Regions from separate parts of the Paenibacillus sp. KS-LC4 genome, predicted to be linked through region 1. Evidence: riboswitches for the same ligand, from Rfam matches in the RefSeq annotation. Region 1 holds a riboswitch; each other region holds the start of a gene.
What was found. Region 1 has a riboswitch for cyclic di-AMP ahead of V5J77_RS18910 (hypothetical protein). Riboswitches for the same ligand answer to the same signal wherever they lie in the genome.

Region 1 (10,881 bases):
GGATAAGGCTGGAAAGCCCGCCTTTGCCTTCCTGCTGAACGGAGTCAAGCTGTTCGCTAAAGGCTCCAACTGGATTCCGGCAGACAGCTTTATTGGAGCGGTGAAGGACAAGCGTTATACCGATCTCATCGAGCTGGCTGTCGATTCCAATATGAATATGCTGCGCATTTGGGCTGGCGGCATTTATGAGAAGGATGTTTTTTACGAGGAATGCGATCGTCTTGGTGTGCTCGTCTGGCAGGATTTTGCCTTTGCAAACGCACTATTCCCCGATTTCAATCGTAATTTTATGGAAAATGTGAGGCAGGAAGCGATTGATAATGTGAAGCGCCTGCGCAATCATCCGTCGCTTGCCTTATGGTGCGGCAACAACGAAATTGACTGGCTGTATGATATGAAGTCGGCTGGCGGGGATATTACTTGTCCCTTCTATGGGGAGAGCATCTACCATGAGCTGCTGCCGGAGGTGCTGGAGCAATATGACAGCAGCAGGCCGTATTGGCCTTCGTCGCCTTATGGCGGCAATGATGCCAACGATCCTGATGTCGGTGACCGTCACAATTGGCAAGTATGGCATGGCTCGGTGTACCCGCGCAAATTCGGCGAGGCGCCGCTGCTTGATTACAGTATTGAAGGCGTCACGTTCAAAAATTATAAAAAGGATTTCACCCTGTTCAGCAGCGAGTTCGGCATGCACGCCTCGGCGAACCGCTATACGCTGGAGCGCTATATCCCGGAAGGCGAATTTTATTGGGGCAGCGTAGAGCTGGCGCATCGCAACAAGGATACGAACCACCAGAAGGGCATTTTGCTCATGGAAGGTTATACAGGCATTCCGCAAAATATCGAAGAATATATGAACTTCTCCATGCTCACGCAGGCGGAGGGCTTAAAATATGGCATTGAGCATTACAGGCGCAATAAGCATCGCACGAGCGGAGCGCTCGTCTGGCAGCATAATGACAGCTGGCCAGGCACGAGCTGGTCGCTGATTGATTATGAGCTGCTGCCGAAGGCTTCTTTTTATTATGCGAAAAAGTTTTACCATCCGCTCCTGCTGTCGCTCGATTATGAGCCAGGGCAGCCGCTCTGCGTATGGGCTGTTAATGACCGGCTGTCAGCGCATGAGGGCGAAGTGCTGTTCCAGTGCTTTACTCTTGATGGCGCCTTGGTGTATGAGCAGAGCTTTGACGTCAAGCTGCCGCCAAATACGGCAATTCAATTGGTCGAGCTTGCAGAGGCAGAAGTGCTAGGCGATGCTGCGCCAGAGCAGGTCATTGTGAAGCTGTCCGCTCCTTTGTTGGACGCGCCGGACAATTATTATTATTTACGTGATCATCGGGAGCTCAGCCTGCCGAACAGCACCCTTGCAGCGACGTTTAATGAGCAGGAGCAGACGATTACAATCGTGGCTTCGGGCGGTGTTGCGCGTCTGGTGAAAATCACTGTGAAGCAGGGCAACGTTCGCTTCAGCGATAACTATTTTGACCTGCTGCCGGGTGAACTGGTTACGGTCACCTTGCAGCAAGCAGACGGGCAGCCTCTGCGATCTGAGACGCTGGAAGTGTCCGCTCTCAATGCTGACAAGGCCGACATACATTTTAACTAATCTATTCTAATCTACTATCACGATTTTGGAGGACACGATGAACGAAGCGAATATAATTTTAGGTGATTGGAGCTTTAGAGCTTGCGGGGAGAAGGATTGGCTGCCAGCGAAAGTGCCGGGAAACGTCCATTTAGATCTGTTGCGGCAGGAGAAAATAGGCCATCCGTTTTACGGGACGAATGAGCATGGATTGCAGTGGATTGACAAGCAGGATTGGGAGTATCGGGCAACGTTCGGCGTGACGCCGGATATGCTTGCACACGCACAGCTTGAGCTGGTATTTACAGGACTAGATACGTATGCTGATGTGTACGTAAATGGCAAGCATATGCTGTCGGCGGACAATATGTTCCGCAGCTGGAAAATCAATGTTAAGCCGCTATTAAAGCTGGAAGGCAATGAGGTAACCGTCAAATTTCGTTCGCCTATAAACGAGGATTTGCCAAAGCTTGAGAAGCTGGGCTACTCGCTTCCAGCGACGAATGATCAGTCAGAGCTGGGTGGACTTGGCGATAAGAAGCTTAGTGTATTTGCCCGCAAGGCTCCGTATCATTATGGCTGGGACTGGGGTCCGCGCTTTGTGACAAGCGGTATTTGGAGGGAGGTTAAGCTCGTTGCCTGGTCGGAAGTACGGCTGACCGATCTATATATCGAGCAGCAGAAAATAACGTCCGCTCAAGCGGCTCTCAAAATAGTTGCAGAGGTCGAATGCGAGCGGGCTTGGCAAGGGCTGGTACGGGTCGAGGCAGACGGCAGACGCTGGGAGCAGCAGGTTAAGCTGAACGCGGGGGTGCAGTCGGTGGAGCTGACGGCATCTATTACCGAGCCGCGGCTTTGGTGGTGCCGAGGCCTAGGCAAGCCGGAGCTCTATCATTTTGAAGCACGGCTTGTGCAAGCAAAGGATGGAGTCGAGCAGCTTGTGAGCAGTCGCAGCGTAACGACGGGTTTGCGGGCAGTGAGGCTGGTAACCGATCAAGACGAGCAGGGTCATGCTTTTTATATCGAGCTAAACGGCGTTCCGGTATTCGCTAAAGGCGCGAATCATATTCCAAACGACAGCTTTCTGCCTGATGTGACGTATGAGCGCTACCGTCATGAAATTGTGAGTGCTGTGCAATCGAATATGAATATGCTCCGTATTTGGGGTGGCGGCATTTATGAAGCGGATGCGTTTTATGAGCTTTGTGATGAGCACGGCTTGCTCGTCTGGCAGGATTTCATGTTCGCTTGCAGCATGTATCCCGGAGATGAGGCATTTCTGGAAAATGTCCGTCTGGAAGCGGAGGAAAACGTTCGGCGTCTGCGCAATCACCCCTGTATCGCCTTATGGTGCGGCAACAACGAAATCGACACAGCCTGGTCGCATTATGATGAAAATATGGGCTGGGGCTGGAAACGCGATTACACGCCAGAGCAGCGTGAGCGGCTGTGGGCCGATTATGAGGCGATATTCCATCGGATTTTGCCGCAGGCGGTCGCCGGGCTTGGCAATGGTATTGCGTATTGGCCTTCATCGCCGATGCGCGGGCTGACGGGAGACAAGGAGCAGCATGCTTTCAACTTGTCGAGGAGCGGTGATATACACTACTGGGGCGTTTGGCATAACATAGAGCCTTTTGAAAAATATAACGTCCATGTAGGGCGCTTTATGAGCGAATACGGCTTTCAATCCTTCCCTGAGCTGCAAACGGTGCAGCAATATGCGGTGGAGGCGGATATGGCGATTGAATCGGAGGTGATGCTGGCGCATCAGAAAAACGCACGCGGCAACCAACTGATCAAGGAATATATGGAGATGTATTTACGTCAGCCGAAGGATTTTTCGGCATTTCTGTATTTGAGCCAGGTGCTACAGGCAGAAGCGATGAAGACGGCGATTGAGGCTCATAGGCGGAAAAAGCCGTTTTGCATGGGGACGTTATATTGGCAAATGAACGATTGCTGGCCCGTTGCCTCATGGGCGGGAATGGACTATTATGGGCGCTGGAAGGCGCTGCAATATTATGCGGGGCGCAGCTTCCGTGACATGCTAGTATCCTTCGATGATACGAGCGGCAGCTGTGTCGATTGCTATGTATTGTCAGATCGAAATGAGCCCTTCATCGGCGAGCTTGGGCTAGAGCTGCGGTCCTTCACAGGCGAGGTGCTGAAGAAGTTTGCTGTTCCCATATCGCTTCAGCCGAATAAGGGTCATATGGCCTGCTCCATTGAGCTGAAGGCGCTGCTTCCAGAAGATATTGAGCTAGGCTCAGTTGTTCTTGCTGCCAAGCTTAGACAGGATGGACTGCTTGTGGAGGAAAAGGAGCATTATTTCAGGCCGATGAAGGAGCTTGAACTTATAGCTCCTGTTATTAAGGTAAGTGAGATTGAAGGAAGCGGCGGTACGGCCTTTATTCTGGAGACGAATACGCTGGCGAAGCAGGTTCGACTTTCCGCGACCATCGAGGGTATTTTCAGTGACAATTATTTCGATTTACTGCCGAATGAACCGCGTACGATTACGTTTTATGCGCGCAATCCGCAAGGAGATCGGGCTTTCATTGCTGCATCGCCGGGCGAGCTTGCCGTCCATTCGATGACGGATTTTATTTGAAATAGCAAGGAAGGTTAGATAGCCGATAAAAAAGAACCTTTCCCGTCAGCTGAATGATGGTGGGAAAGGTTCTTTTGTGTTAGGTTGATTCAAAATAAGTTAAAAAATAGAAAGATAGAATAACGAGCGGCTAAGTAAAATAGGCTCCTCGGAGGTGCTGTCATCCGGTTCAATTTCTGCCGTCCACTGTTTGAGATGGTGAATGGCGTGATCGAACAGGTTGTACACACTGTGCTGATCCGCTTGCTCGCCCCGAAGCGAACGGCCTGTTATGGACAAGGTGCCGATAAAGCTGCTCAGCGCGCTGCACCACAGACCCCAATCGTTAGGACGTTCCATTTCGTCTACAAAAGTTTCGCCAAAGCCAATGCCTTTGTCCGTCGTTACCCGCAAGCAGGCCCGGTTTCCAGCGGCGTCTACATTGAGTGCTGGAATAACAAACAGCTCAATGCGCTTGACCTTAAGCTTCATTGCGTGCTTCGCCTTAGGCGGAGCGTCCGGCGCATGAAGGACAATCATATTCATCTCTCCTCACGTTCGCTTACGGAGTTAGCTGTCGGATTCGGGCCAGAGAGCTGCCCTACCAGTGCGCGAACGCACCGGATTCACCCCTTGCGATTTAAGCTGTCGCTTCAATCACGTCGTTGGTTCCCCCGCTTTTTCAATTGAAAAATTAAGCGATTAATAATAGAGTGCCAGAATTCGGCTAGGGATATATATTAAACCTTAATGGCTCATTTGTAAACCTTTTAGCAGTGAAATAAAAGTGCTGCTGCTTCAAATGAGAACGAACGCTGCCGTTATTTGGAGGCAACGCTCGTATTTTGTAGAAATAACAGATGAATAATGAATACAGCAGTTCATTGTGGACTGACCGTTCATGTAGAAGCTGTCGTGAGCTAATGCGAAGGGAAGATCCAGCCAACCCATAAAGCAAGAAGAGCGAGAGTAAACAGCAGAACAGGCGGAATGACGACAATCGTCACTTTGACATAATCCTTCCAATTGATTTTTATTTTGGCTCTCTGAACAAGATTTATCCAAATGAGAGAGGCTAGCGTGCCTATTGGTAACAGGAGTGAGCCTATATCGCTCCCAATGACGCTGGCGAGGTAGGCGATTTTGAGTGAAAGCGGATCGAGGTTCATTTCGGTGAGGGTGATCGTGCCGATCATGAGCGCGGGGTGATTGTTGACGAGTGTAGACATGGCGGACACAAGCCCTCCGATTAAAATGCTTGCATTCATCAGGCTCCCCATGACAAGCGGCTCGAATACCTGCACGAGTAATTGCGTCAGACCAATATTGTGCAGGCCGTAAATAATGATATACATGGCGAAGGCGAAAATGAGGATATGCCACGGAATTTTACGCAAAATGTCGTTCGGCGGCATTTTCAAGTAAGCCCAGCGCCAACTAAGGAGCAGCAAGGAGCCGAAAACAGCGACCCACTCAACGGGGATATGCAAATAGGAGGCAGCAAATAAGCTTAGCCGGACAGAAAAGACAAAAAGCAGAATTAATTTCATAAAGCGGCTGCTGAATTTGGGAGATGCGGGCTTGCTTCCGTTAGGCGTGAGTAGAGGATGGTAGCCAGATTGAATAGGGACAATTGAAATCGAATGGGGGACTTGCCGGGGAAGCTGATGGTAAAAGTAGAAGAATAGCAGCAGGCTGAGCAGCAGCAGACCAATTGTAGCGGGGATAAACATCATGACGGTATGCATGTACAAATCCATGCCGACGATTTTCAGCGCGATCAGATTTACAATATTGCTTACCCCGATGGGGGCGCTGGAGGCGGTAGCAATTAAAGCTCCTGAAAGTAGGTATGGAATTTTTTGGTGATTTTTTAGTCCCATATGATGCAACATAATGAGCAAAATCGGGGTTGTAATAAGAATGCTGCCGTCATTGTTGAAAAATAGCGTCATTAGAAAACACATTAGGTTTACATACCAGAATAATCTGAGTCCTGAGCCGCGTGCTCGAATGGCAAGCCCTTCGGCAGCCCAAATAAAGAAGCCAAAGCTCTCCAGCACGATTGCCATTACGATCGTCGCCATAATCGTGATGGCTGCTCCGCTAACGGTGGCGCTAATATGTGCCAAATCCGTCAATGAGACGACTCCGCTCAATAGGATGAGTATGGCGCCAAACGTAGCAGGAATGGCTTCATTCAGTCCTCTGGGGCGCCATAAAATGAGCAGGATCGTGAAGAGGAAGGCAAACAAGGAAATGATAATGGAAGGTAGCGAGATCAAATGTTAATCACCTCGAATTCTTGGTTAAATTCATAGTGAAGCAGGAAGGGGTTATTCATTCACAGCAGCTGCATTATGCTGAGCGGCTTCTATGCGGCTGCTTTCATAGCGTTTATCGGTTGCCGTAGTGGGTAGAGATATAATAGTGGGCTGTTTAATCGGTGGAGGAGGCTTAAGAATGAAATAGAGGGACAGGCCTGACGAGCAAATAATGAAGATCGTAAGCAATCGGGTTTCCTCCTTTCTAGTGATAACATATAAGAGGACGTCTATCATGGGGAGATATGAATAATATATGTATATGTGGCCTACTGATGGAGGGTACTAGACGTTAATAGTAGATTGCTATAATTCCGCGAAGCGTCCCCGCTCCAAAAACGCAAAGCAACCTCGGACTTGTTAAGGACCGAGGCTGCTTCGTTATCTTTTTTAATTGGATATGGACATAGGCGCTACCCAATCGGATGACCATTGCTGCAATTCGCGAATGACCGGCTCCAATGCACGTCCCTTTTCAGTAAGCGAATATTCGATGCGAACTGGAATATCTGGAAAGACGGCTCGGCTTACGATGCCTTCATTCTCAAGATCCTTAAGCCGCTCAGACAGCAGTCTGCCGCTAATGGGAAGGGCGCCTTGAATGCAGCTGAAGCGCTGCGGCCCGGACAGCAGCTGATAAATAATCAAGCCGGTCCATCGTTTGCTTATTATGTCCATTCCTTTGTACAGGCGCGGACAAAGCCCGGATTTCTCCATGTAGATCACCTCATTATAACTTGCTATTAAGTATAGCTTTATTAGTATTTATACACAAGCAAACTTTTTGATTGCTCATAACTTGACGTAATGGAATTTCGAATATATAATTAGTTACTAAAGGTAAGCGAAAATTTGTTCCCCTATGATTGTTCAATGAGGCAAGGTGCATTTATAGCAGATGAAGCTTAGCCTTTCAACCTATTATATCAAATACAGATGAAGAAGGTGCACAGCAATGATTAAACCATCCATTCGTTCTATTATAAATGACAAAATAAAAACGATTGAAGGCGATTCGCACGATATCCACGTAGTCGGACCTATTCAGCTTCCGGTTGAGCTTGACGGCGAGACAAAGATTTTTCAGTGGTACAGCTGGCTAAAGCGTGAGAAAAATAGCGCCCAAGACAAAACAGATCTATACAGTGAGCTGGCGAAGGGGCATTATGCGGAGCTTCAGCAATCCAGCGTGCTCGTCTATGGCGATTTTGCCGAAGGCGAGGATGCGCTGATTCGCATGCATAGCATATGCCATACGGGCGATATTTTTGGCAGCCAACGCTGTGATTGCGGCTTTCAGCTTAAGCAGTCCATGCGGATGATTATCGAGCATGGGACGGGTGCCTTATTTTATTTGGCGAATCATGAAGGCCGTGGCATTGGATTGTTCAGTAAGGCAATGGCTTACCTGCTTCAGGAGGAAGGACTCGATACAGTTGATGCGAACTTGGAGCTGGGCTTTGCTGAGGACGCTCGCGATTACAGTGAATCCATCGCTGTCTTGAAGCTGCTTCGCTCGTTGCCTGTGTCGATTATTACGAACAACCCGCGCAAAGTGGAGGCGCTTCGTGGAGCTGGCATGCATATTGCCCGCCGTGTTCCGCTCTGGGGGCAAACGTCCGTCTACAATGAGAAGTATTTGACAACAAAGGTTGTGAAGTCGGGACATTATTCGTTCGAAGCTCAGCATGGGGATAATCAGGTCAAAGCGCTGTAAGATCAGGAGATTTTTTGAAGATAAGTTAAGGATACGGATGTATTTTGAAAAAAGTTTGCGCGGAGGCCTGCTTCCGCGCTTTTTTGCCGTAACTTCCGCTCTGTTCATGCGTCTATTGGATATTGACGATAATGTGGCATATACTATTAGAGTGAGAGGGCAAGGTGAACATGACGATTGAGGTGAATAGCGACGTGCGTAGTCGTAACTATAGATGGAATGTTTTAATTCTTTTATTTGCATTATTCATTGCAGGGTGCAGTAACAATGATGAAATGACTGAGGAACGGCGGGATTCCCATTCTGGCGCACAGGTTTCGCCAGTCGTGCAGGGCGCCCCCCAAGAGAAGGACAATTTGCTGGAGCAATACCGCCAGACGGTGCAAAATGCAAAGGAGCCGTTCGAAATTGTTTCATTTTTGAACGAGAATATGTCAAAGGCTGGTCAAGAGCGGGCGGATACGATGATACGCGAGCTGAATGCTTATTATAACAACGATCTGGAACGAACGCAGGACGCTTTTTTTGAAAATAATGTGCAGGAGGTGCTGCTCCAGCAGCAGTGGCCGATTACGGCCTCCAATGCCGCTGAAATTCAGGATGCCGCTGTGAAGCAGCTTGTGATTACAAAGCTGATGGGCGGCTACAAGCTCATTATGGTGGAGGGCTCGATCTACCCGATCATTGATTTTGAGCTGCAGAAGGTTTACAAAAATTATGTATCGCAGCAGATGAATGATTATATTTTTTTGAGAGCGGTAGAATCTAACGAGGTGTCAGCAAAGGATGCCGGATTGATTATTACATGGGACAAGCTGGCTAATCGCGCGGTTCTGTCAGAAACCTACATTAAAACGTATCCAAATTCGGCTGAGCGCGCGGAAATCGAGCAGCTTTATTTGAACAGCTATTTGTCCATGTATATTTATGGTCTCAATAACACACCCGTATTTGATATGGAAACGTACAGGCTGCTCAGCGAGGTAAAGACGAGCTATCAAAAGCTGGTGAAGGAGCACCCGGAGACGGTAACGGCGCAAATTGTAGCGCAATTTCTGGACGTGCTGGCGACGACGGATGAGCAGGTTTTCAAGCGGGTCAATGGTAAGCAGGTGGATATTCCGGCAGTTAAGCAATTTCACGAGCGTTTTCAAGTGAAGGCGGAGGAGCTGCTTGGCGGCTAAATGGGTCGATTTGAGGCGGCAGAAACGGGCAAATTTATTTTGCGTTTCCTAGGCATTTCAAGTATGATGGATGTTAAAGATTAGCGACGTACAGTCAGAAGGAGCCTTTACATGAATTCAAAAACAAGTCATTGTAAAATCGTCGATTGCACTATTCGCGATGGCGGATTAGTAAACAACTGGGACTTCAGCGTAGAGTTTGTCCAGCACTTGTACAAAAGCCTAAACGATGCTGGCGTTGATTATATGGAAATTGGCTACAAAAACTCGCCAAAGCTGCTCAAAGGCGCAGAAAGTGCAGGCCCTTGGCGTTTTCTGGATGATGAGTTTCTCAAAACCGTTATTCCTAACAAAGGAACGACAAAGCTGTCGGCACTTGTTGACGTAGGTCGCGTAGACGAGAACGATATTTTGCCGCGCAGCGAAAGCCTGCTTGATCTCATTCGTGTCGCTTGTTATGCGAAAGATGTGGACAAGGGTCTTGAGCTTGTCAAACTATTTAGTGACCGTGGTTACGAGACGACGCTGAACATTATGGCCTTGTCGAATGTAATGGAAAACCAACTGCTGGAAGCGTTTGAATTGATCAATGACAGCGTCGTTGACGTTGTGTACATCGTCGATTCCTACGGCAGCCTGAAGCCGAATGATGTAAGCTACTTGACGGAAAAATTCCGCAAATATCTTCCAAACAAGCGTCTGGGCGCGCATATGCATAACAATTTGCAGCTTGCATTCGCAAATACGCTGCTTGCTGCTGAAGGCGGCGTTGAGCTGCTTGATGCATCCGTTTATGGCATGGGCCGCGCAGCAGGCAACTGCAACACAGAGCTTCTCGTATCCCAACTGCAAAACCCAAGATACAAAACACGTCCCGTTCTCGATATGATCGAGAAATACATGATTCCACTTCGCGAGAAGGAGGAGTGGGGTTACATTATTCCTTACATGATTACTGGTATTTTGGACGAGCATCCGCGTTCGGCAATGGCGCTTCGCGATTCCGAGGACAAGGATAAAGCGGTAGATTTCTATGATCGCATGACAACGCCAGAATTATCGCATAGCAAATAGCAGCTGCCTCACAGCAGCCTGTATAATTGAAAAGCCCTGGAAGTCCGTCCATGTTGGAATGGCGGCTGTCCAGGGCTTTTTTATTGAATTTGAGCAGGGTTTAAACCCGCTGGGCAAGCTGCTTGGTCATCGTGACATGAGGCATGTCTTCCTCATAGAAAATGTCCGACACCGTGTGATAGCCCAGCTTGCTGTAAAATCCTTCAGCATGTGTTTGCGCATTCAGCTTGGCAGCAGTAAGTCCTTGGGACGCGGCCGCTTGCTCCATCGCATCGACGATGATTTTACCAATGCCGAGCTTGCGGTAGTCTGCCAAAATGCAAATGCGCTCCAGCTTGGCAATGCCGTCCACTACTCGTATTCTTCCTGCTCCTACCGGCACTGTATCGCTGAGGGCGAGC
Region 2 (10,881 bases), 2.0 Mb from region 1:
GGGCGTGCCATTTTAGACCTCATTTCTTCACTCATTAAATATCATCTAGTGTATACACTAGATGATACCATAAGCGAAAGAAAAAATCAATATCCACAGGGTATTTAAATATGTATTATATTATTATAATGAGGTGTATACACCTCATTATACACATATAAATTAGATTAGTCAAGATAACTTCCTAAGTTGTATCTCCTTAATAAGCATCTATAATTAAGAACAAGTAAATCAGCGTCCTTATTAAAATATACGATAAATATGTTTTGTATTTACGTACAACCATGACAAAGAAGACGTTCAAGTTACGAACGCCTCTGCCCTAATGACTTATAACATTACTTCAGTAACCGTTCAGTTAGTTAAGCAGACGTAAGCCTACGCCTCCAAAGCCTGCTTCAGCTCATCGGAAGAATTGGTCCACCATTCTTCATTATGCTCAATTAACAGCTTGCGGAACGCAGCCTTTTCTTCTGCGCCCAGCTCGCCCAAGTTGAAGCGGCGCTTTATCGCATGATCAAGCTTGTTGACATGATCAGGGAGGATTTTCCACCCGCGGCGGGCTTCCGTGTCAATCCACATTTCGCAAGCTGTTGCGCCAGCGTAGTTCGTGCCATTCTCTCCGCGTTCTACCGCAACCCATACAATCCAGCATTGGCGGCCATTCGGCGTATCCTCTTTATTAGGGGAAAACTTGATGCCGCGCTCCACTTTGCTCTTCGCATGCATCGCGCCGTCGTCGATATAAGCGACGCCCGCATCAATAATAACGCAGGATACTTGGCTTAGATCAATGGTGCCTGCACCAAAGCCTTTATGCTGTTTATTGCTCACGACGTTAAGCGCGAGTGATTTCTTTTCTTTTTTCTCCGGTTGTCCTTGCTGTTCCATTCGTTCGTACACGTCCTCTCGTCACATTTCCTGCCCTCATATTTGTTAAGCCTACAGAAACACATCTATAACTCCATTTTGAATGTTTTGCTTCAATAAAACAAGCACACGCCTTTTATAATCAAAAGTTCATTTCATAAAAGCAGGCGGGCCTCTCTTGGTATCATACCAAAAAAAGCTCGCCATCCGGTAAAATGTTTATTTCTTGCTTTAAATAAATCCTTTACAGCTCCAGCGTCGTGCCTTCGGTGAAAATAGTTACTTGATTAACATCGCTGTCGCTTGCTTCGACTTTCCCAATCACTCTTGCTTCTACCCCATATTTTTGTGAAGTGGCAATAAGCTCATTTGCAGCCTCTGGCTTGCAATAAATTTCCATTCGATGGCCCATATTGAAAATTTGATACATTTCCTTGAGCGGAACGGAGCCCTGCTCTTGAATGACCTGGAATATAGGTGGTATTGGGAACATATTGTCTTTTACATAATGAACACCTGTACCAAAACCTTTGCACTTCCCTTGCCCACCACCCGTACAATGGATAATACCAGTGATCTGAGAAGAAAGCTGCTCAAGCAATTCTTTAACGATTGGCAGGTAAGTTCGTGTTGGTGACAGCAGCGCCTCCCCCGCCCGCTAATATCATCTGAATGCCGAAGCGCTCCATTTCCAGTTTGAAGGCTGCTTACCCTTCCATTATTTGCTTCAGAATTTTACCGGAAATGCGGTGTGCCTTTCTCCCTAGTCGACATACTCTATTTTTCTCTCGCTGCCGCAGCATATAAAAACTTCACCGCTTCCTCAATATCCGGCTCTTTCAACTGCATGTCCTTTATTTCGTAGCTATTCGAAATGATGGATATCGCATGGGCGACCGAGAGTTCATTCTTGTCAATTAAGAAGCTTTTCCTCAATCCTTCGTCGACAAGAAGCTTGAGCCTGCCATCTGTTATTTTATTGCGCTGATCATCCAAATCGACTGTAAGCACATGACCCGGATTGAAATTGTCCTTGAATCCGGCTACAGTACCGTCAAATAATACTTCGCCTTTGTTAATTGTAATAATTCGGTCGCATACTTCCTCGATGTCCTTCATATCGTGAGTAGTTAGAATTACGGTTGTTTTCTTTGATTTGTTTATTTGTCGTATAAAGGTTCTAATCTTGGCCTTTACGGCTACATCTAAACCGATCGTAGGCTCGTCCAAATAAAGTACTTTTGGCTCATGGAGCAAGGCCACCGCTAACTCTGCACGCATTCTTTGACCAAGACTCAGCTGACGCACCGGAACCCTTATGAATTCTTCCATTTCGAGCAAATCTACGTAATAATCAACATTGTTACGGAAAACCGTTGGGTTAATTTTATATATTTTTGCGAATAGATCAAAGGTTTCCTCCATCGGGAGATTCCAATATAATTGAGACCTCTGACCAAAGACGACCCCGATATTCATTGCGTTTTCCTTCCTATTTCGGTGCGGTTCTTTACCGTTCACCCGGACAATCCCAGATGTAGGTACAAGAATACCGGCAAGCATTTTTATCGTCGTAGATTTACCAGCTCCGTTCGACCCAATATATCCGACAAGTTCTCCTTCTTGGATATGAAAATTAATATTGTTAACAGCCTTCTTCACTTCGTAGTTCCTGTTCAGAATTGACTTTATAGACGAAGCAAACCCTTTTTCGCGTCTAAATACTCTGAACTCCCTTGTTACATTACTGACCTCTATCACGATAGTTCCCCCCTATGATCCCGTACTTTTGTAATGATTGACGCCAAATAACCAAAACCTATAAGCGAGTACAAAACATACAACTCCAACCACCGGAGAGAAATATTGAACGTTATGATTAAAAAAAACAAAATCATCTTTCGTCATAAAATATTGCGCGGGATAAAAATTAATAAACGCATAAGGCAGAATAAAGGTCAGAATCACTTGAACCGCCTTGTTGTAAATGGTGATTGGGTAACGAATAAAATTTTTAATTTGAAAGAAAAGAACTTCTCGCAAACCTTGCGTTTCGATGATCCAAAATGAAGGTACTGAAGTGAAAATTAACCCTGCCCCTTGAATTAATGCCCCACTAATTATCACTACGATCAGGAAAACGATATCCTTAAACGTAAAGGTCATTTCCATACCAGTTAGGCAGATGACAATCACCCCGATGGAGAGGCAAAAATGGCTTATGTACGCGCTATTGAATTCCCGGCAAACCAGGTAAAAGAAGCTATTAAGAGGCTTTGTTAACACTTCGTCGAAAGAACCATTTTTCACCATATTGCTTAGTTGAGTCGTAGGTGTGAAAACGAAAAATCCCGCTAGTGCGTAAGAACATAGATTTAAAGAGAACAAAAATAACACCTCATATGCTCCCCAACCATTGATGGATTGAAACTTATCTACCAAAATCCATAAAATCAGAAATTCAGCCCCGTAAGAAGCAAACTGAGCTAACCCTCCCATAAAAAAGGCTTTACGGTATTCGGCCACCCCCATGATCCTTAATTTGATAAATTCCAAATACAGTTGAGCGTAATGCATACGTCATCCCCCGTGTATTACTAATTTGGTTTGCACTCTAGACCATACATATTTTTCAACGAGTATAATAACCGCCAACCATCCAGATTGCATGAGAAGAACGGTTACCGATTGTTGCATTCCGTACTTCCCTAAAAAAATAGCAATCGGTTCAAAAAAAATGAAGCGGAACGGTAATGCCTGACAGATATTGAACAACCATTGCGGGTAAAACCATAATGGAACAACAGAACCTGAGAAGAGTTCGAATAAGGCACCTATAAAGAACGGAATATACCATGAGGTTTCAAGCCAAAACGAGAAAAGGCCAAAAATATAATGAATATGGAAAGCCATAATTATCCCTAACACAAGACTCGGTAGGAACAGTAATGTATTCCTCATATCCACCGATAGGGAGATGTCGAAAAACAAAAAGGTAGCCGCTATAGCAGGAATCGTGACAAATAAGGTTTGGAATACATTCGTTCCTAAGTCCTCGGATAATAAATATCTCTTAAAATTAACGGGTTTCATTAAATCCAATATGATACTTCCATTCTCAACTCTCTCTGCAATTTTCCTTCCTGCATTCGATCGCGTTAATGTCACGACGATTGCTGAGATTATTATGTAGCAAACCATTTCATTAAGATGGATATTGTCAATATTCTCTTTATTGTTGTAAAGTGCCGTCCACACATTAATTTGAATCACAAGCAGCAGAATGCTTGCAAGAATTGTGATGTAAAAGTTGAAACGAAACGCATAACGTTCTTGAAAGGCCTTCTTGAAAAATTCAATATATAGTGCCATAGCAATACCTCGCTCTTCAAAATTGGTTTTCCACGCTCTATCGACCCTCAATATTTTTGAAATTTGGAATGCTATGTGCTGCGCTGTCTTAAAATGGGCTTGGGGCTGCTTCAAGCCGGAAATTCAGCATTTATCGCCTTTAGAAAAAACGAAAGCGCTAACATTTATGAACGAGCAAAATCTCCTGCCTTTAATCCAAGCTGAAATCGAGTCAGGTTCTAGAGTAATAGACCTATTCGTCCAACTCCTCCCAAACTTAAGTGTATGTTCATCTTTTTGAAATTGGTAGTGTATAAAGTATAGCTTTTAGTTTGAATATTTTAGATCTTTTTTAGTTAGGACCACTATCGTTGCATAAAATCTTTGGGCCTCAGAAAAGTAATTTTCAGCCTCTTCCCCCTCTCTTACCAAATCCATAAGACTATTCCTGTACAAGCCGACATATATATGCTGTAGATGCTTGTCAACGGGAGGGAAACGTTCAATGACTCCAGGACCTTTCAAACGAATCGCGCTCATTTTGCTATCGGCTGTCCTGCTCGGACTGTCGCTGCATCATGGCTTCGGCAACGCTTGGCTATCCCAGTATACGTACGCCTCCGGCACCTCAGACCCGCCACTTGCTGGTTTGGCAAATAGCGCCGCAGCCCACACAACTACTGCCCCGCCAAGCGGTGCGGCCGGTATACCAGCAGGCATCCAGGCTGCACCGCAAACAGCCAAGCCGCCTGCCCCGGCAGCACCGGTGCAGCCCGACTCTGTCCAGCCTGATGCTGAGCAGACGCTCAGCAAAAGAGTCGTCCAATACAATATGCATGTTGCACTTCGAGAGGATATTAGGTATTTGGACGGCTCCCAGACCGTAACTTGGACGAATCCAGGTAAAAAAACGGTGTCCGAGCTGTATTTTCATCTGTATCCCAATGCCTTTCAATCCGAAAAATCGACGTTCATGCGCGAGTCTGGCGGCCAGCTCAGAGGCGACAAGGCTACGGTTGACGGCCAAGGCTATATGAAGCTGCTCACCTTGCAGACGTTGGAGGGCGAGAGCCTGCTTCCCCGCCTGCATTATGTCCAGCCCGATGACGGAAATACAGACGATTACACACTGACGAAGCTTAAACTTCCCGTTCCAGTCGCACCGGGCAAATCGGTAACGCTCTCCATGACCTACGAGGTTAAACTGCCTGAAGTATTCGCGCGCATGGGCTATTCCGGCAGCTTCGTCATGGCGGGTCAGTGGTTTCCGAAGCTTGCCGTTTATGAGACGGCTGGCACGCGCGGCCGAACGAATGAAGGCTGGAACGTCCATCAGTATCATGGCGATTCGGAGTTTTATAGTGATTTCGGCTTATACAGCGCCCAGATTACTGTACCAGAAAACTTTAAGGTAGCCTCAACCGGCATTCAGACGAAGGAGGCTGTGACGCAAAATGGCAAAAGCGTCTATCCGTTTTATGCCGAGGATGTGCATGACTTTGCTTGGTCCGCCTCGCCCGACTTCATATACGCGGAGGACACCTTATCCGGAACGGGCATTCCGGGCGTACGCATTAAGCTTTATATGGACCCTGCCCACGAGGGACTAAAGGACCGCTATATGCATGCAGCAAAATCGTCGCTGTCCAAATACGCGGAGTGGTACGGTGAATATCCGTATTCAACGCTGTCCATCGTCGTTCCGCCAAAAGGGGCGAATGGCGCCGGCGGCATGGAATATCCAACGCTCGTAACCGCTTTAGCTGCTGACTCCGACAACCCTGGCTACAGCTTGGAGCGAACCGTTGTACATGAGATTGGTCATCAGTATTGGTACGGAATGGTCGCATCGAACGAGTTCGAAGAAGCTTGGCTCGACGAAGGCTTTACATCGTATGCAGAGGATAAAGTGATGGAGAACGCCTATGGCGTTGAACCCAATTTAGCTATGGAGGCCAGCTATATTACAGCTCCTGCCCCGCTTAAGCAGCCTTCATGGGCCTATCACAACAGCGATGAGTATGCGGAAAATGTATACATGCGCGCCAAGCTTGTGCTGGTCGGCATTGAGAAGCAGGTCGGAGCAAAGACGATGCAAAAAATTATGCGCACATATTTTCAAAAATACAAATTCAAGCATCCAACGACGTCCGATTTCCAGCGAGTCGTCGAGCAGGTTACGAAGGAAAAATGGCAGGATTATTTTCACCAGTATGTGTATGGCAGCCTGATGGCGGATTTTTCAGTGGAGGCTATTCGAGTGAATGAAGTGCAGAAGGATGGCCAAACGGCTTATGAGTCTACCGTGCTGATCAAGCGCAATGGCGGACAAAACGGACCCATACCGCTCGTTTTCTCCTTTACCGACGGCGAAACCATTTCTAAAATATGGGACGCAGCCGAGTCTCATATGGAGTACAAGGTGATGCATGCCGCTCCGCTCGCATGGGTAGCAGTCGATCCGAAAAACAGCAATGTGCTGGACAATCGGCATATTAACAATTTTATGCGTGCAGAAGTGCCAGAGCAATCGCGCATTCGGTGGAGCCTCGGCCTGACGAAGCTTATTGAAGGCCTGCTCGCATCCGTAGGCTGGTAGAGAGGAGGTTAACAAATGAAGCAGCATATGAAGCAAGGCTGGCGGCTCGCCATCCGCCATTTCAATATCGTCATTGCGTTGTTCCTGTACCAGCTATTATGGGGACTTTTCCTTTACCGCTTTATTGATATGACTGTACTGCCGCTGCTGCGGCGCTTTCCTCACCAGCATCCGTCGGATTCGGCCGTTTCGCTGTTCCTCAGCGAGGCCCAGTTTCAATTGACAAAAACAGATATGATTACCCCCTATCTATGGCTGCTGGGCGGCCTATTCGCCGCCCGCATGCTGCTGAGCCCGCTGTTCCATGCGGGGCTGCTCTACTCGCTGCATCATATGGACGAAAAAGGCGGAACGCAGTTTCTTCAAGGCATTCGCAAGGCTTGGAAGCCTGTGACGCTGCTCTATTGGCTGCGCGCGCTGCTTATTTTCGCACCTGGCTGGTTCCTTCTGCCTCGCGCCTTCAAGCTGCTTTTGGAGGGCCATTCGCTGGGCGAGCTACTGCAAAGCACGCTGCCAGGCTTTGGCGGTTGGCTGCTGTGGAGCTTTCTCGTTCACCTGCTGCTGCTCGCCATGCAGCTCGGCGCCGCCTCCGGCACGGGCGCCATGCGCTCGCTCAGTATGGCGCTCCGAAATCTTTTTCCTTATGCCGGCCTCTCTCTTATGATGTGGCTGCTGGCTGTCGCCGCCTCGCTTTTGGTATCCGGCCTTTCCTATGCTTGGGCGGGAATGCTGGCACTCATCATGCATCAAGCCTACCATTTCCTCCGTACCTTGTTGAAGGTATGGACGCTCGCTGCCCAATACGATTGCCTGCAATCGAAGCAGCGCTGAGCGTGTTTTAAGATCATTTTAAGATCGTTTCAGGCTCCTTTTTGGCCCTTTTATGAGACCTTTTTCACCCATAAATAGGAAATTACACTTAGAAAAATGAGGGTAGTCCTCCCTAATTCTCATTTAGTATTCTCATTTTTCTAAAGTCCTTTTCATAAAAACCCCGATTGCGGACAAGAGACCGCAATCGGGGTTTTTCAGTTATTTAACATCTGTAGGCCACGCTTCTATTTATTTACCAACCCCCTAGACTGATGCTGACTAAACTCTCTAATTCTTCATTTTACGCTATAATTCTAGCCTAAATGTACGATTCTTAGCATATTGGCCGCCTATTTCTCATATAAACTGACAAAATGATTTTTTGCTTGCGAACGGTGTTAGAACGAGCATTTATTAGGCAAGAAACTTGTTTTAACGCAAAATTGAGCCAAAAGGTTACATGAGAATTATTAGAAATTCATTCATATAGGAGGAAATCACGTGAAAAAAACGAATTATTAGCGCAGAGCAAAATTAAACCAGCCTAATTTTTTATACCGCAAAGGTATAGAAATACGGGGGAACCACTTTGGGTGAATTGATTTCGATGCTTGGACGGCTTGATTCAAGTGTCTTGGAAATCATAGGGAACCTTCACAACCGAACCCCACAGCTAACCTCGTCGGCACCGGAAGGAGTTTCAAATTTTGAAGAAGGTTACTGCACTACTCGTTGGTCTTGTATTAATGCTTGCTTTCCAAGCAGGCAGCGTGTTCGCGGATTCGAAGATGGACGGTGTTATCGCTGATCTGATCGGCACACCGTACCAAAGCGGCGGAACAACTACGAAAGGCTTCGACTGCTCCGGTTTTACGAAATATGTTTTCGATAAAATGGGCATCGATCTTTCCCGTACTTCCCAAGCGCAATCGAATGATGGCAGCGAAGTGAAGAAGAGTGACCTGATCGCTGGCGATCTTGTATTCTTCAACACGAATGGCAAAGGCATCTCCCACGTTGGTATTTATGTAGGGGATGGAAAGTTTGCACATTCCTCCTCAAGTAGAGGCGTTATTATTAGCAAACTTAGCGAGTCTTATTACGCTGATCGTTACGTGACAGCTACACGCATTATGAGCCAAGACGCTTACGACAAGTACGCAAGCGAGCAATAGAGCCAGACCATGCTTTTTTCGCTTACATAACGAAAAGCTGCTGTCTCAATCAGTAAAGCCGCAGTTGTTTGTCCTTGGACAAATAGCCTGCGGCTTTTCTGTTTTCTAGCACGGACACAAGGGGGCTCGTTTCCATGTATTTATATATTCACCGCAAAGACCTGCGTTCAAACGATTTACGCTGCTTTGATTACGTGCGCCGCTCTGGGCAGCACGGCATTCATCTGCTTATCATAGACCCGTCACTGGCGGATGGTGACCGGCTCTTGTGCCACAGCGGCAGAACCTTCTTGTCGCAGGCCGCCTCCCTAGTAGAGCAATACAAGGCGGCAGGCGAGCAGCTGCATGTGCTTTACGGCGATCCCGCCGCCATTACCGAAGCGCTGCTGCAAGCCCATCCCATTGAAGAGGTTCTCGTCCACATGGACTATACACCGTATGCCCGGATGCGAGACCAAGCGATCCAGCAGGTTGTGCACGCAGCGGGGCGTCGCTGGCTGCCGCTCGACGATGCACCGCTCGCCGATTTGGAGGAGCTTCATTCGTTTTCCAGACGCAGTGAGCCTTACAAGGTATTTACGCCCTTTTACCGCATGTGGCAGTCCTTTATGCAAAGCCATTATTCCCCTGCGGGCGAAACAACACTGAAGCAGCTGAAAACGCTGAAAAATATAGATGCCAGCATAGCAGAGCGCTTCCGTCTTCCTCGGGAGCATCCGGCTGCGTCAGCCTTTTTGCGGGCAGCGGGAGCAGCGGACGCGACAGAAGCGGCGGACCGCACATCGGCTGATTCCTTTGCTGTGTTCGATACCACGGATGCTTCAATCGCGCCGACTGACTCGGGAACGCTGAGCGCAGCCGATGCGCTGGAGCAATTTCTAAGCCTCCGCTTGGCGGGCTATGAAGGCAGCCGCGACCAGTTTGCGGAAAACCAAACAAGCCAGCTGGCGCGTTATTTGAATACGGGAGCACTATCGGCAAGGCAAGCCTATGAAGCAGCACAGCAGCAGTTTGGAGCCGAGCCTTGGATTAGGCAGCTGGCATGGCGGGATTTTTTTCTCTATCAGGGAAAATATAATGAGGACTTTTACCGCTATGAGCAGAAGTTTGATTTATCCGCGCTGAACGATCAGCATTTCGAGGCCTGGAGCCGAGGAAAAACGGGCATTCCTATCATAGATGCCGCTATGAAGCAGCTTAATGAAACCGGCGAAATGCCGAATCGGCTGCGGATGGTGACCGCCATGTTTTTGACGAAAAACCTGCTGTGCCCGTTTACGCTGGGCGAGCAGCATTTCCGTCGCCAGCTGGCTGATTATGATCATACGCTCAACCGGGGCGGCTGGCTGTGGAGCTCGTCCCTCGGCTACGATGCCGCGCCGTACTTTCGTATTATGAATCCGGCCACACAGTCCAAAGCTCATGATCCGAGCGGTACTTACATTAGACGCTGGCTGCCTGAGCTTGCCCATCTGTCCGATAAGCAAGTCCACCTGCCGCAGCCGCATGCCATTGTAGATTTGAAGGCTTCACGCGCTCGCGCGATTGAGGTCTATAAGGAGATTGTGTAATTATGACAAAAGCGAGTGCAGCTTCTGGCAGAGCGAAGCGGTCATTCGGCTGGAGGGTTGGCGCAATGGATGCCTCCCATGCCCGCCAGCTGTGCGATTGGCAATACGAGCCGCCTTATGGCATCTATCAATGGCCAGCATGGGATGCCATGGAGAAGGCAGAAATGGAGTTCGCTGATCCCGAGCTTCGCCAGAAGCAATACGCTGCTATTTTAGATGACCAAGGGGAGCTCGTTGGTTTTGCACAGTTTTTCCCGCTCGGGGATGACGTGCTGCGGCTTGGCCTCGGCCGGCATCCACAGCTTTGCAGCAGAGGCTCGGGCACCGCCTTTGTTGAACTGCTGATAGAGGAAGCACGCCGACGTGCTCCACACAGCGAGCTGGATTTGGAGGTACTGACCTGGAATGCACGCGCTATTCGCGTATACGAGAAGGCAGGCTTCCGCATTACCGATACGTATATCCGCCCAACACCGCAAGGCGCGGCGGAATTCCATTGCAT
Region 3 (10,881 bases), 1.8 Mb from region 1:
CCATTGCAATCGTGGAATAAATATGATTAAGCGGCAAAAGCTCGTATACAAGGGAAAGTCGCTTTGTTAAAATGGAAGTAAGCATTACGCTGAAAATTCAGTTTCATAGATTAGGAGTTACGAACCGTTGAATAAGGGGATTTTTATTACAATAGAAGGCGGCGAAGGAGCAGGGAAAACGACACTGATTGAGCAGCTTGCGCATAAGATGCAGCAGCAGGGCAAGGCAGTGTTGACTACTCGTGAGCCGGGAGGCATTCCTATTGCGGAGAAGATTCGATCAGTCATACTGGATCGGAATCATACCGCAATGGATGCCAGAACAGAAGCACTCTTGTATGCGGCTTCAAGACGTCAGCATCTTGTGGAGAAGGTTATGCCTGCACTTACTGCAGGTCAGCTTGTCATTTGTGACCGCTTCGTAGATAGCAGCTTAGCCTATCAGGGTCATGCAAGAGGACTTGGCATGGAGGAGGTGTGGTCGATCAATCAGTTTGCGATTGAAGGGGCGATGCCGCAGCTCACGATCTACATGGATGTGACGCCAGAGGTAGGACTTGCCCGTATTGGACAATCGGATGAGCGTGAGGTTAATCGGCTCGATTTGGAGGAAATCGCTTTTCATGAGCGAGTAAGGGAAGGTTATTTTATATTGCTGGAGAAATTCCCTGAACGAATGGTTCGTGTCGATGCGAATCAAGAGCCGGATAGCGTGCTGAAAGATGTTTTAGCCGCAATTGAAAGCCGAATCTAGCCTTTTTTGCAATTAGACAGAGTTACTTATTTCCGCATAAACGATAACGATTAATGGGAGGAATCAGGATGAAATTAGTCATTGCGATTATTCAGGATAAGGATAGCAACCGCTTGTCGAATGCGCTTGTGACCGAAGGATTTCGGGCAACAAAGCTGGCAAGTACAGGCGGTTTCCTGCGGGCTGGCAATACAACATTTATGATTGGTATCGAAGACGAGCGCGTACATGAAGTGTTTCAAGTAATTAAAACCAACTGCAAAGTACGTGATCAGCTAGTTACGCCTGTATCGCCAATCGGCGGCTCAACGGATTCTTATATTCCTTTCCCGGTAGAAGTACAAGTTGGTGGTGCTGCTGTATTCGTCGTTCCGGTAGAACGCTTTGAACATTTCTGATTGGACGTGATAACGGATGAAAATTGATCCAGGCTTTCGTCCGCTTGGGGCGAATCGCGCGAATAACGACCTAGCTTCCAAGCAGCCGCAGATGAAAAGCTTCGGCGATGTTATGGTTCAGCAGGAAGCACAGCGGACACAAGAGCAGTTGCAGCAGAAGCTGCAGGATATTCATAGGCAGGGCGATCATTTATCCAGAGTGATGACGGTGCGCGAATTAAAGCTGTACCGTCAGATGGTAAAGAAATTTCTGGAGGATACCGTTAGGCGCGGCATTGGGCTTAAAGAGCTGAGAGGCTTTGACCGCCGAGGCCGCACGAAGCGCTATAAGCTGCTTGACGAGATTGATGCAGAGCTCGTTAATATGGCCGAAGAGCTGTTGGAGACCGAGGAAGGGCGTATTGAGTTGCTAGCCCGAATTGGTGAAGTGCGTGGCATGCTAATTAATTTATTGTTTTAGGTCGTGTAGGCTACGATCGAGGAAGGAATATTTGAGCTTATGAGCATGGAGCAGCTAGCCGGTCAATGGAAAGCGAAGCGTATTTTACAGCATGCGCTGCAAAGCGGTAAAGTATCGCATGCTTATTTATTTTATGGACCGAAGGGCAGTGGCAGACTGGCGATGGCGGAGGCTTTCGCTAAAGCATTATTCTGTACAAGCGGAGGAGATGATGCCTGTGGGCACTGTCTGGAATGCCGTAAGTTCGATAATAACAATCAGCAGGATATGATTCGAATCGCTCCGGAAGGCCAGTCGATCAAGATTGATCAAATTCGCGAGCTACAGCGGGAGCTTGGACTGCGGGGCAGCGGGTCGAAACGAAAAGTATACATGATTGAGCGAGTAGAGACGATGACGCTTCAAGCGGCGAACAGTCTGCTGAAATTTTTGGAGGAGCCTCTATCCCCTGTTGTAGCGATATTAATAACCGATAATGGACAAGCTGTTCTGCCGACCATTCGTTCGCGCACGCAGTGGGTACCGTTCCTTCCGATGTCTTCCACCGAGATGCTTCAAACGTTAACAAATGAAGGACTGCCCTCCATTCTTGCCCGCGCAGCTGTGCAGCTGAGCTCAGGATTGGACGGTGCTAGGGAAATCATCCAGCAGAATCAGTTTGCAGAAATCCGAAACGTAGTGATACAATTAGGGAAGGACAGTCTGACCCGATTCACCGCGGCAATGATTACCGTTCAGCAGCAGTTCATCAAGAAGGATATTGGTGAAGATCCACAGCTGCTGTTATCTCTGTTTGTATTATGGTTTAAGGACATGATTAAATTTCAGGCCGGAAGGCAAGAAGATATTGTATATATAGATCAGTTGGAATGGATTAGCAAGCATGCATTCAGCCGGCCAGTTGAAGGCTGGGTCACTTGCATGGAGCATACACTCGAAGCAAGCAAGCGTATTCGGTCGAATGTATCTGCTCAACTCGCTTTGGAGCAATTAATGGTAAACTTACAGGAGGGTTAAATCCTTGTATAATGTCGTGGGTGTCCGCTTTAAGAAGGCGGGTAAGATTTATTACTTTGATCCAGCCCTGCATCCTGTTGACAAGGACCAGCATGTCATTGTTGAGACGGCCAGGGGGATCGAGTATGGCAAAGTAGTGGTTGGACAAAAGCAAGTCGGTGAATCGGATGTTGTCCTTCCGTTAAAGCGCGTTATACGAATCGCCAGCGATGTGGATGCGAAGGTAGTAGAAGAGAATCGTTCTGCTGCTCAAGCTGCATTCTCAACCTGTTCAGACAAAATAAAAGACCATCAGCTGAAGATGAAGCTGGTTGATGTCGAATTTACGTTCGATCGCAACAAGATCATTTTTTATTTTACAGCTGAGGGCAGGGTGGATTTTCGCGAGCTTGTGAAGGATTTGGCTAGCGTATTTCGTACCCGGATCGAGCTGCGGCAAATCGGGGTTCGTGACGAGGCGAAGATGCTTGGCGGTATTGGACCATGTGGGCGTATATTATGCTGCTCCTCATGGCTGGGCGATTTCGAGCCAGTGTCCATCAAGATGGCGAAGGATCAGAATTTGTCGCTCAATCCGACAAAAATCTCTGGTTTATGCGGTCGCTTGATGTGCTGCTTGAAATACGAGCATGACAATTATGAAAGCTCTAGAGAAGAGCTTCCAGCCATCGGCAAAATCGTTATCACTTCGCTTGGTGAAGGCAAGGTAACGGGAATCAATGTTGGCTCCAAAACCGTGTACGTGCACTTGTTTGAGGTTGCGGGGAAACCGAAGGAACTTCCGTTAGACGATGTTGTTTTAAAATGATAGCATTAAGAACAATTCATAGCATGTCCAAACGACCAAGCGCAATGCTTACAGCTAAGGTGCAAGACGATGCTTGAAGCTCTGGGGTGGGAACTTGGAGAAAAAAGAGATTTTTGTTCAAATGGATCAGCTTGATAGCCAGATGGGCGAGTTTCATCGCCAGGTTGGGGATCTGAAGCTGCGAGTGAAGGAACTGCTCGAAGAGAATAAGCGATTAAGCATGGAAAACCATCAGCTGCGCAAAATTTTGAAGCGGGAAACGATTCCGCCACAAGTGGAGGAGCCTCTGCCAGTTAAGGCAGCAGGAGCCTCAAAATCAATTGCGGGCAAGACGATGGGGACAAGCACAAAGGTAGAGCAGCAGACAGAAGCAGCCGATCTGTTCACCTCCGCTGAAGATGCAGCTGCATATTCAGTAGGAGAAGGACATGATAATTTGGCTAGACTTTACCATGAAGGCTTCCATATTTGCAATGTCTATTATGGGCATTTGCGGACAGAAGGAGATTGTCTCTTCTGCTTATCCTTCTTAAATAAATAATGCAATCGGTTAACACTATGCCGTCCTTGCTAAGAGGACGGTATCTTTATGTCAAGGGAGCAGTGGGAAAGTCGTGGATGATCAGATTAAGCTGGAGGCCAATGAACGATTGGATGATTTAATGATGGATACCGGACTGCGAATTATTCAGAGCAGAGAGGTATTCAGTTTTTCTACAGATGCGGTGCTGCTTTCCAAATTCGCCAGCATTCCGAAAAAAGGAAGGATCATTGACCTTTGTACAGGAAATGGAGTCATTCCATTGTTATTGACGGGGCGGACGAAAGCGCAAATTGATGCTGTGGAAATTCAGCCTAGACTTGCAGATATGGCTAGGCGGAGCGTTAGCCTGAATGGGCTGGAGCAGCAAATTAACATTGTAGAAGCAGATTTGCGACATTTTGCAGCGAATAAAGCGATTTATGGAACTTATGATGCGGTGACGGTAAACCCGCCGTATATGTCGACTGAAGCAGGCGACTCTAACGAAAACGAGCATTATGCGATTGCCAGGCATGAGGTACATGGTACCTTGCAAGATATTGTTGAAGCATGCTCAAGACTTGTGCGTCCAGCTGGAAAGGTAGCTATGGTGCACCGCCCATCGCGCTTTGTAGAAATTATCGAGACAATGCGTAAGTATAAGCTGGAGCCAAAACGGGTACAGTTCATTCATCCAAACAAAAATGGCGAAGCGAATATGGTGCTTATTGAGGCTATGCGCGATGGAAGACCAGAGCTCAGGCTGCTGCCGCCAATTATGGTATATGATATTTAGCCTAGTGGAAGGCTAGTAGGAGGACTCAATAATGTTTGTGCAAAAAAGCTTTAGCGGGCAGCAGCAAAATGGTGCTGGGACGTTATATCTAGTCGGAACACCAATTGGAAACTTAGAGGATATGACCTTTCGTGCGATCCGCACATTGAAAGAAGTTGACCTTATAGCTGCCGAGGATACGAGACAGACACGAAAGCTTCTTTCCCATTTTGAAATTGCGACACGCCTTGTCAGCTATCACGAACATAATAAGCAAGCCAGTGGCGTTGAGCTTATAAGATTGCTGCAAGAGGGCCAATCCATTGCTCTTGTAAGCGATGCAGGACTGCCTGCTATCTCCGATCCAGGAGCGGATTTAGTCGCTGAGGCGGTCGAGCAGGGTGTTTTCGTCGTTCCGATTCCTGGTGCAAATGCGGCCTTGTCTGCTTTAATTGTATCAGGCTTGCCAACAGAGCGTTTTATGTTCGCGGGATTTCCGCCCCGAGAGAAAAAGTCGCTTGCGAACTGGCTGCGTCAGCTTCAAGGACAGGAAGGCACATTGATGCTGTATGAGTCGCCGCATCGCTTGCGGAAGACGCTGGAGGCCATACTGGAGCATCTGGGAGATCGTCGCATCGCAATGGTGCGGGAGCTGACGAAACGTTTTGAAGAAATGGCGCGTGGAACAGTAACGGAATGTATCGCTTGGATTGAGGAAAATCCGCCTTTAGGAGAGTATTGTCTTATAATAGAAGGAAGTAATTCGGATGAGAATAATGGGGAGCTTGCTGCTGCTTGGTGGGCGGAGCTGAGCATGGAAGAGCATGTGACGCATTATGAGGCGGAGCTTGGACGTAAGGATGCGATTAAAAAAGCGGCTACAGATCGTGGACTATCAAGACGTGATGTTTATAATGAGGTAAACCGCTAGAAAAACAAAAAATAGAGAAAAAAAGACCTTCCTGGCCGGGTTCTAGCGCAGGAAGGCAATAAGGAGTATTAAAAGGTTAGAATTAACTAGTTGAATAAGGTTATTATAACCTATTTTTTTTATTTTGTCACAGGTGAAGGCATTTCTGATAAACAAATGTGACAAACAATTTTTCCTTTGAAGTAAGATACGTTCTCAGCGTTGCCACAGAAGATACAAGCTGGCTCGTATTTCTTCAACATAATGCGCTCGCCGTCTACATAAATCTCTAGTGCATCTTTCTCTCCAATACCAAGCGTGCGGCGAAGCTCAATCGGAATAACAACGCGACCTAATTCATCAACCTTACGGACAATACCTGTGGATTTCATCATAATAATTTGTTTCCCCTCTCATCAAAAAGTGTATTCGTCACTTTTCGACATAGTTTCTCTTTTTATGTCTACTATAATACCAACGTTTCCCATAATAGTCAACTGAAATTATTGAGGTAAATTGCAGGTAACAAGGGAGTTTGACTATATAGTAAGGTCATATTACTCTTACTATAGAATACAACAGGTTCGACATTTTGGAAACTGTTTTGCGACAATCTTCGACATATTTCTTACTTTTTTATGTCGAATCAGAGAACAAAAGGAGTTGATTTGTTGAATGAACCGACAGCTATCGGAAGAAAAAGTTTTTAAGGACCCTGTTCATAAATATATTTATGTGCAGGATCAGACAATATGGGATTTAATCAACACGAAGGAGTTTCAAAGATTAAGGCGTATACGGCAGCTTGGTACCTCTTATCTCACTTTTCATGGTGCTGAGCACAGCCGATTTTCCCACTCCCTCGGTGTGTATGAAATTACGCGAAAGATTATTTCGCAATTCGAGCGCAATGGTTTTCCCGGCTGGCCGCAGGAGGAACGGCTATTGGCGCTTTGCGCAGCCCTGCTTCATGACGTTGGTCATGGGCCATTTTCCCATTCGTTGGAGCAAGTGTTCGATACGCATCACGAGCAGTGGACCTGCAGCATCCTGCTCGAGGATACCGAGATCAATCGTATACTACGAAATGTAGCAGACGACTTTCCTGAACATGTAACTGCTGTTATTAATAAGACATATCCAAATCCAATTGTCAGCGGGCTCATTTCCAGTCAGCTTGATGCGGACCGCATGGACTACTTATTGAGGGATGCTTATTTTACAGGCGTTAATTATGGCAACTTTGATCTGGAGCGTATTTTGCGCGTGCTCCGTCCTATAAATGGAAGGATTGTTGTTAAAGAAAGTGGCATGCACGCCGTAGAGCATTATTTGATGTCGCGCTATCAAATGTATTGGCAAATTTATTTTCACCCGGTGACGAGAAGCTCGGAAATCATCCTTAGACAAATATTTCGTAGAGCGAAGGAGCTTTATGAGGGTGGCTATGCGTTTGACTGGCTGCCGGAGCCGCTGAGACGACTGCTTGACGGTACAATTGCCGTTAAACAATATTTGAAGCTTGATGAGGCGTATTTACAAACGGCCTTCACAGAATGGAGTGAAGAGGGCGATGAATTGCTCTCAGAGCTATGTGATCGTTTTCTGACGCGTCGCCTCTATAAATACATTATGCTGGATAAACCGGATATTAGCCTCTTTAATGAAGTAAGACAACAATTTGCGGCAGTTGGATTGAATCCGGATTATCATATGGAAATTGATTTTCCATTTGATCAACCCTATGATGTGTATCGGCCTGATACGAAAAAAGGGGGAAAGGAGGAAAAAACGCCGATTTTGTTAATGGACGGGTATGAGGCTGTCAGTGAAATTTCCACGAAATCCGACATTATTCGCTCCATCACCGGGCTTCATCAGGGCCAGTCCCATTTGTATTATCCGGAAGATAAGCTGCGTGCTGCTGCAGATCAATTAAGCGATAAAGTACGAAAATTATTTAAAATATAGTATAGAAGGAGCTTGCTCAGCTATGATTTCTTTATTCGACACACACACGCATTTGGACTCCCCGCATTTTGACGAAGATCGCGAGGCCGTTATCGAAAGAGCGCGTGCAGCAGGAGTAGACCTGATGGTTAATATTGGTTTCAATAGAGAAACGATTCCAACTACGCTTGCACTCGCAGAAAAATATGATTTTATATATGCAGCGGTCGGCTGGCATCCCGTTGACAGCATTGACATGCTGCCAGAGGATCTTAACTGGATTGAGGAGCTTTGCTCTAACCCTAAAGTGGTAGCTATCGGCGAAATTGGACTGGATTATCATTGGGATACGTCTCCTAAGGACGTACAGCACCGCGTATTCAGGGAGCAGATTCGCTTGGCAAAAAAGCTAAAAAAACCAATTATTATTCATAATCGCGATGCTCATGAGGACATTGTCAAGCTGTTGAAGGAGGAGGATGCCGCAGCAGTTGGCGGCATTATGCATTGTTTTTCAGGGAGTCCGGAAACGGCTCAAAAATGCCTCGATATGAACTTCTATATTTCGTTTGGGGGACCGCTTACATTCAAAAATGCAAGGGTACCAAAAGAGGTGCTCGCGATGGTCCCGAGTGACCGAATTTTGATCGAAACGGACGCCCCATATTTGACCCCTCATCCCTTCCGAGGGAAGCGAAATGAGACGTCTTATGTGTCGCTTGTTGCGGAAGCGGCAGCAGAAATATTAGGAAAATCGGTGGCCGAAATCGCCAATTTGACAACCGAAAACGGTAAAAAATGTTTTGGAATTAAGTAAAAATGGCTATAAAAGCGAGAATAAGTGACCTTTCCGGCGATAAAACTAATTTTTCATGCTGAAATAGACTCTCTTTTCCGTAAATATCCTAAAATTTCGCTTAAATCGGTTTTTATCTGATCTTTACAATTAGGCTCCGATGAAGGTATGATTCATTTCAGAGCTTTAAATTTTTGTATTGGATTTCCAGTTTGCGCTTAATCTTCGAACTTTGGAGAGCGGGGGAACCAGGCACGTTGCTGTGAGGAAATTGCGGATCACATTGCACGCGCACTTGAATTTCTTCTAGGGGTGAATTTGGCGGGGATTGCCATGAGCATTCTTCCGACGATAGGGCAGCTCTCTTGCCCGAACCCGACAGCTAACCTCGTAAGCGTTTATAGAGAGTGATCAACCTCGTGCATTCACCTTTCCTGAATAGTCTATTCGACATTCCCAGGAAGCCACGAAACAGATCCTCTGTCGACGGGCTTTCTTTTTATTTTTGAATATTGGGTAAATCGTCGTCATAGGGTAAATCTAGGAGGTTGCAGAGGAAATATACTGGAGCGTGCTAGAAGCACGCCAATATACTATAGTCGCGTCAATGGTATCATGCGTAATTCGACGGCGGGGCTATGAAGGAGGACCGATGAAGTGGGCATTATTCAAGCAAGTGAGACCCATGGGAAACGATCATCCAGCATGTCTTTCGCATTGCGATGGAAGCGTGAAAACTTGCGTTTGATTCTTTTGAGTACTACGATCTCAATCGCTATGACTTTCATGTTTTTGGTGTTGTTGTACGGATCGGCTGACAAAAGCGTATCCGTAGTAGTGAATGGACAAGAAACTGTTGTTTCAACGAAACAATGGGTCCTGCAACGCCTACTGGATGAACAAGCTATTACAATTGGCCCGCATGACGAGGTATCTGTACCTCTGAATACGGCTGTAAAGGATGGGGACCGCTTTGAGGTTAAGCATGCGGTACCGCTACTTGTAAAAGCTGATGGCAAGACATCAACGGTGTACACGACAGAGAAAACCGTGCAGGCAGCGATAAAGAAATTAAATATTCCTGTTGAAGATGATGATAAAGTATTACCTTCGCTTGGCTCGGGTGTCAGCGCAGATATGACCGTAACGGTCATTCGCGTCGATACGAAGCTAGGCAAGTCGTCCAGCACAACACCGTTCACCATTGTGAAGAAGGAAGATCCGAACCTGGAAGTAGGCAAGGAGAAGATTGTGCAGACGGGCAAAGAAGGCGTCGTAACGATCAAAATTGAGAAGCAGTTTGAAGATGGCGTGCTTGTCTCCAAGAAAGTGGTAGACAAGGTAGTCGAATCGGCTGCGGTTAATCAGGTCGTTGCAATCGGTACGAAAAAGCCGGAGCCTAAGGTTACTGTGCTGTCCACAGCGACAACCAGCAACAATGTAACGGTAGACGGCACTACGCTCAAATCCAAAAAAGTGCTTAGCAACGTCACATTGACCGCTTATTCAGCTGGAGTAGCTTCGACGGGCAAGAGCGAAGGCCACCCTGATTATGGTATTACGGCCTCTGGTGCTAAAGTTTCGGAAGGACGGACGATTGCCGTTGACCCGGATGTTATTCCACTCGGTTGGTGGGTGTACATCGAGGGCATAGGATTCCGCCGCGCTGAAGATACCGGAAGTGCGATCAAGGGTAGTAAGATTGATGTGTATTTTGACAGTGAAAAGCAAGCTAATCAATTCGGGAAGAAAAAAGGTTTTACCGTCTATGTGATTGGTCCTAATAAGCCATCTCTTAGCTGATTAGCGTCAGTTCTTTATGGAAATACAACGATTCATAAGTTTCACATTTATCATTAGGCTTATATTTCTCGGAGAGAAACGCGCTGCGCCGCCTGAGGAAGGTGACCGCCGTTTCACTTTGATTGTGCTCTAGTTTATCGCAATCATAAGCTAAATATGACAGGTTACGGAAGAGGCCTTGCCTCTTCTTTTTGTTTGCGTAGGATTCGCTTGAATCGTTAATTGGGGGTATAATATAACAGACGTAAATGAGCGGGTTGTTGTTGCAGCAATCGCCCATTTTTTTGAAATATAAGCATGTATAAGTTTCCCTTTGTGAAAGGATTGTTCGATGTGATCAAGGAAATGATTGTAGTAGAAGGCAAAGAGGATACGGTAGCGATTAAGCGGGCCGTTGAAGCCGATACGATCGAGACGAATGGATCGGCCATTGGCGAGGATGTGCTGCGGCGCATTGCGCTGGCACAGGAGCGCCGTGGCGTTATTATATTTACAGATCCGGACCATGCAGGAGAGCGCATTCGCAAAATTGTCGCTCAGCGCGTGCCGGGCTGCAAGCATGCTTTCTTACCGCAGGAGCTAGCCTCCTATAAAGGGGATATCGGCATTGAGAATGCGGCTCCTGATGCGATCAGGCAGGCGCTCTCGGAGCTGCGGACAGAAACGGCTGCAAGCGTGGGGAGCATT

Region 2: linked by a shared signal. The riboswitch ahead of V5J77_RS00995 (C40 family peptidase) and the one ahead of V5J77_RS18910 (hypothetical protein) in region 1 are both predicted to bind cyclic di-AMP.
Region 3: linked by a shared signal. The riboswitch ahead of V5J77_RS00140 (ubiquitin-like domain-containing protein) and the one ahead of V5J77_RS18910 (hypothetical protein) in region 1 are both predicted to bind cyclic di-AMP.

Annotation. Positions count from the first base shown of each region.
Region 1 is NZ_CP145905.1:4,477,836-4,488,716, reverse strand. It holds gene V5J77_RS18920 (glycoside hydrolase family 2 protein) at 1-1,609, shown strand, start outside; gene V5J77_RS18915 (glycoside hydrolase family 2 protein) at 1,647-4,202, shown strand; gene V5J77_RS18910 (hypothetical protein) at 4,302-4,721, opposite strand; cyclic di-AMP (ydaO/yuaA leader) riboswitch at 4,726-4,892, opposite strand; gene V5J77_RS18905 (arsenic transporter) at 5,102-6,466, opposite strand; gene V5J77_RS18900 (helix-turn-helix domain-containing protein) at 6,896-7,222, opposite strand; gene V5J77_RS18895 (GTP cyclohydrolase II) at 7,461-8,222, shown strand; gene V5J77_RS18890 (hypothetical protein) at 8,387-9,406, shown strand; gene V5J77_RS18885 (aldolase catalytic domain-containing protein) at 9,518-10,480, shown strand; gene V5J77_RS18880 (GNAT family N-acetyltransferase) at 10,581-10,881, opposite strand, start outside.
Region 2 is NZ_CP145905.1:220,930-231,810, reverse strand. It holds gene V5J77_RS01035 (hypothetical protein) at 1-35, opposite strand, end outside; gene V5J77_RS01030 (YwhD family protein) at 379-891, opposite strand; gene V5J77_RS01025 (AIR synthase-related protein) at 1,115-1,471, opposite strand; gene V5J77_RS01020 (ATP-binding cassette domain-containing protein) at 1,648-2,631, opposite strand; gene V5J77_RS01015 (ABC-2 family transporter protein) at 2,644-3,447, opposite strand; gene V5J77_RS01010 (ABC-2 family transporter protein) at 3,451-4,356, opposite strand; gene V5J77_RS01005 (M1 family metallopeptidase) at 4,727-6,820, shown strand; gene V5J77_RS01000 (hypothetical protein) at 6,836-7,651, shown strand; cyclic di-AMP (ydaO/yuaA leader) riboswitch at 8,165-8,336, shown strand; gene V5J77_RS00995 (C40 family peptidase) at 8,338-8,808, shown strand; gene V5J77_RS00990 (deoxyribodipyrimidine photo-lyase) at 8,943-10,379, shown strand; gene V5J77_RS00985 (GNAT family N-acetyltransferase) at 10,445-10,881, shown strand, end outside.
Region 3 is NZ_CP145905.1:17,317-28,197, forward strand. It holds gene V5J77_RS00080 (aminotransferase class I/II-fold pyridoxal phosphate-dependent enzyme) at 1-20, shown strand, start outside; gene tmk (dTMP kinase) at 128-754, shown strand; gene V5J77_RS00090 (cyclic-di-AMP receptor) at 823-1,152, shown strand; gene V5J77_RS00095 (YaaR family protein) at 1,169-1,612, shown strand; gene holB (DNA polymerase III subunit delta') at 1,652-2,629, shown strand; gene V5J77_RS00105 (stage 0 sporulation family protein) at 2,634-3,437, shown strand; gene V5J77_RS00110 (DNA replication initiation control protein YabA) at 3,532-3,978, shown strand; gene V5J77_RS00115 (tRNA1(Val) (adenine(37)-N6)-methyltransferase) at 4,100-4,756, shown strand; gene rsmI (16S rRNA (cytidine(1402)-2'-O)-methyltransferase) at 4,788-5,666, shown strand; gene V5J77_RS00125 (AbrB/MazE/SpoVT family DNA-binding domain-containing protein) at 5,786-6,040, opposite strand; gene V5J77_RS00130 (HD domain-containing protein) at 6,321-7,616, shown strand; gene V5J77_RS00135 (TatD family hydrolase) at 7,639-8,412, shown strand; cyclic di-AMP (ydaO/yuaA leader) riboswitch at 8,597-8,804, shown strand; gene V5J77_RS00140 (ubiquitin-like domain-containing protein) at 9,049-10,194, shown strand; gene rnmV (ribonuclease M5) at 10,528-10,881, shown strand, end outside.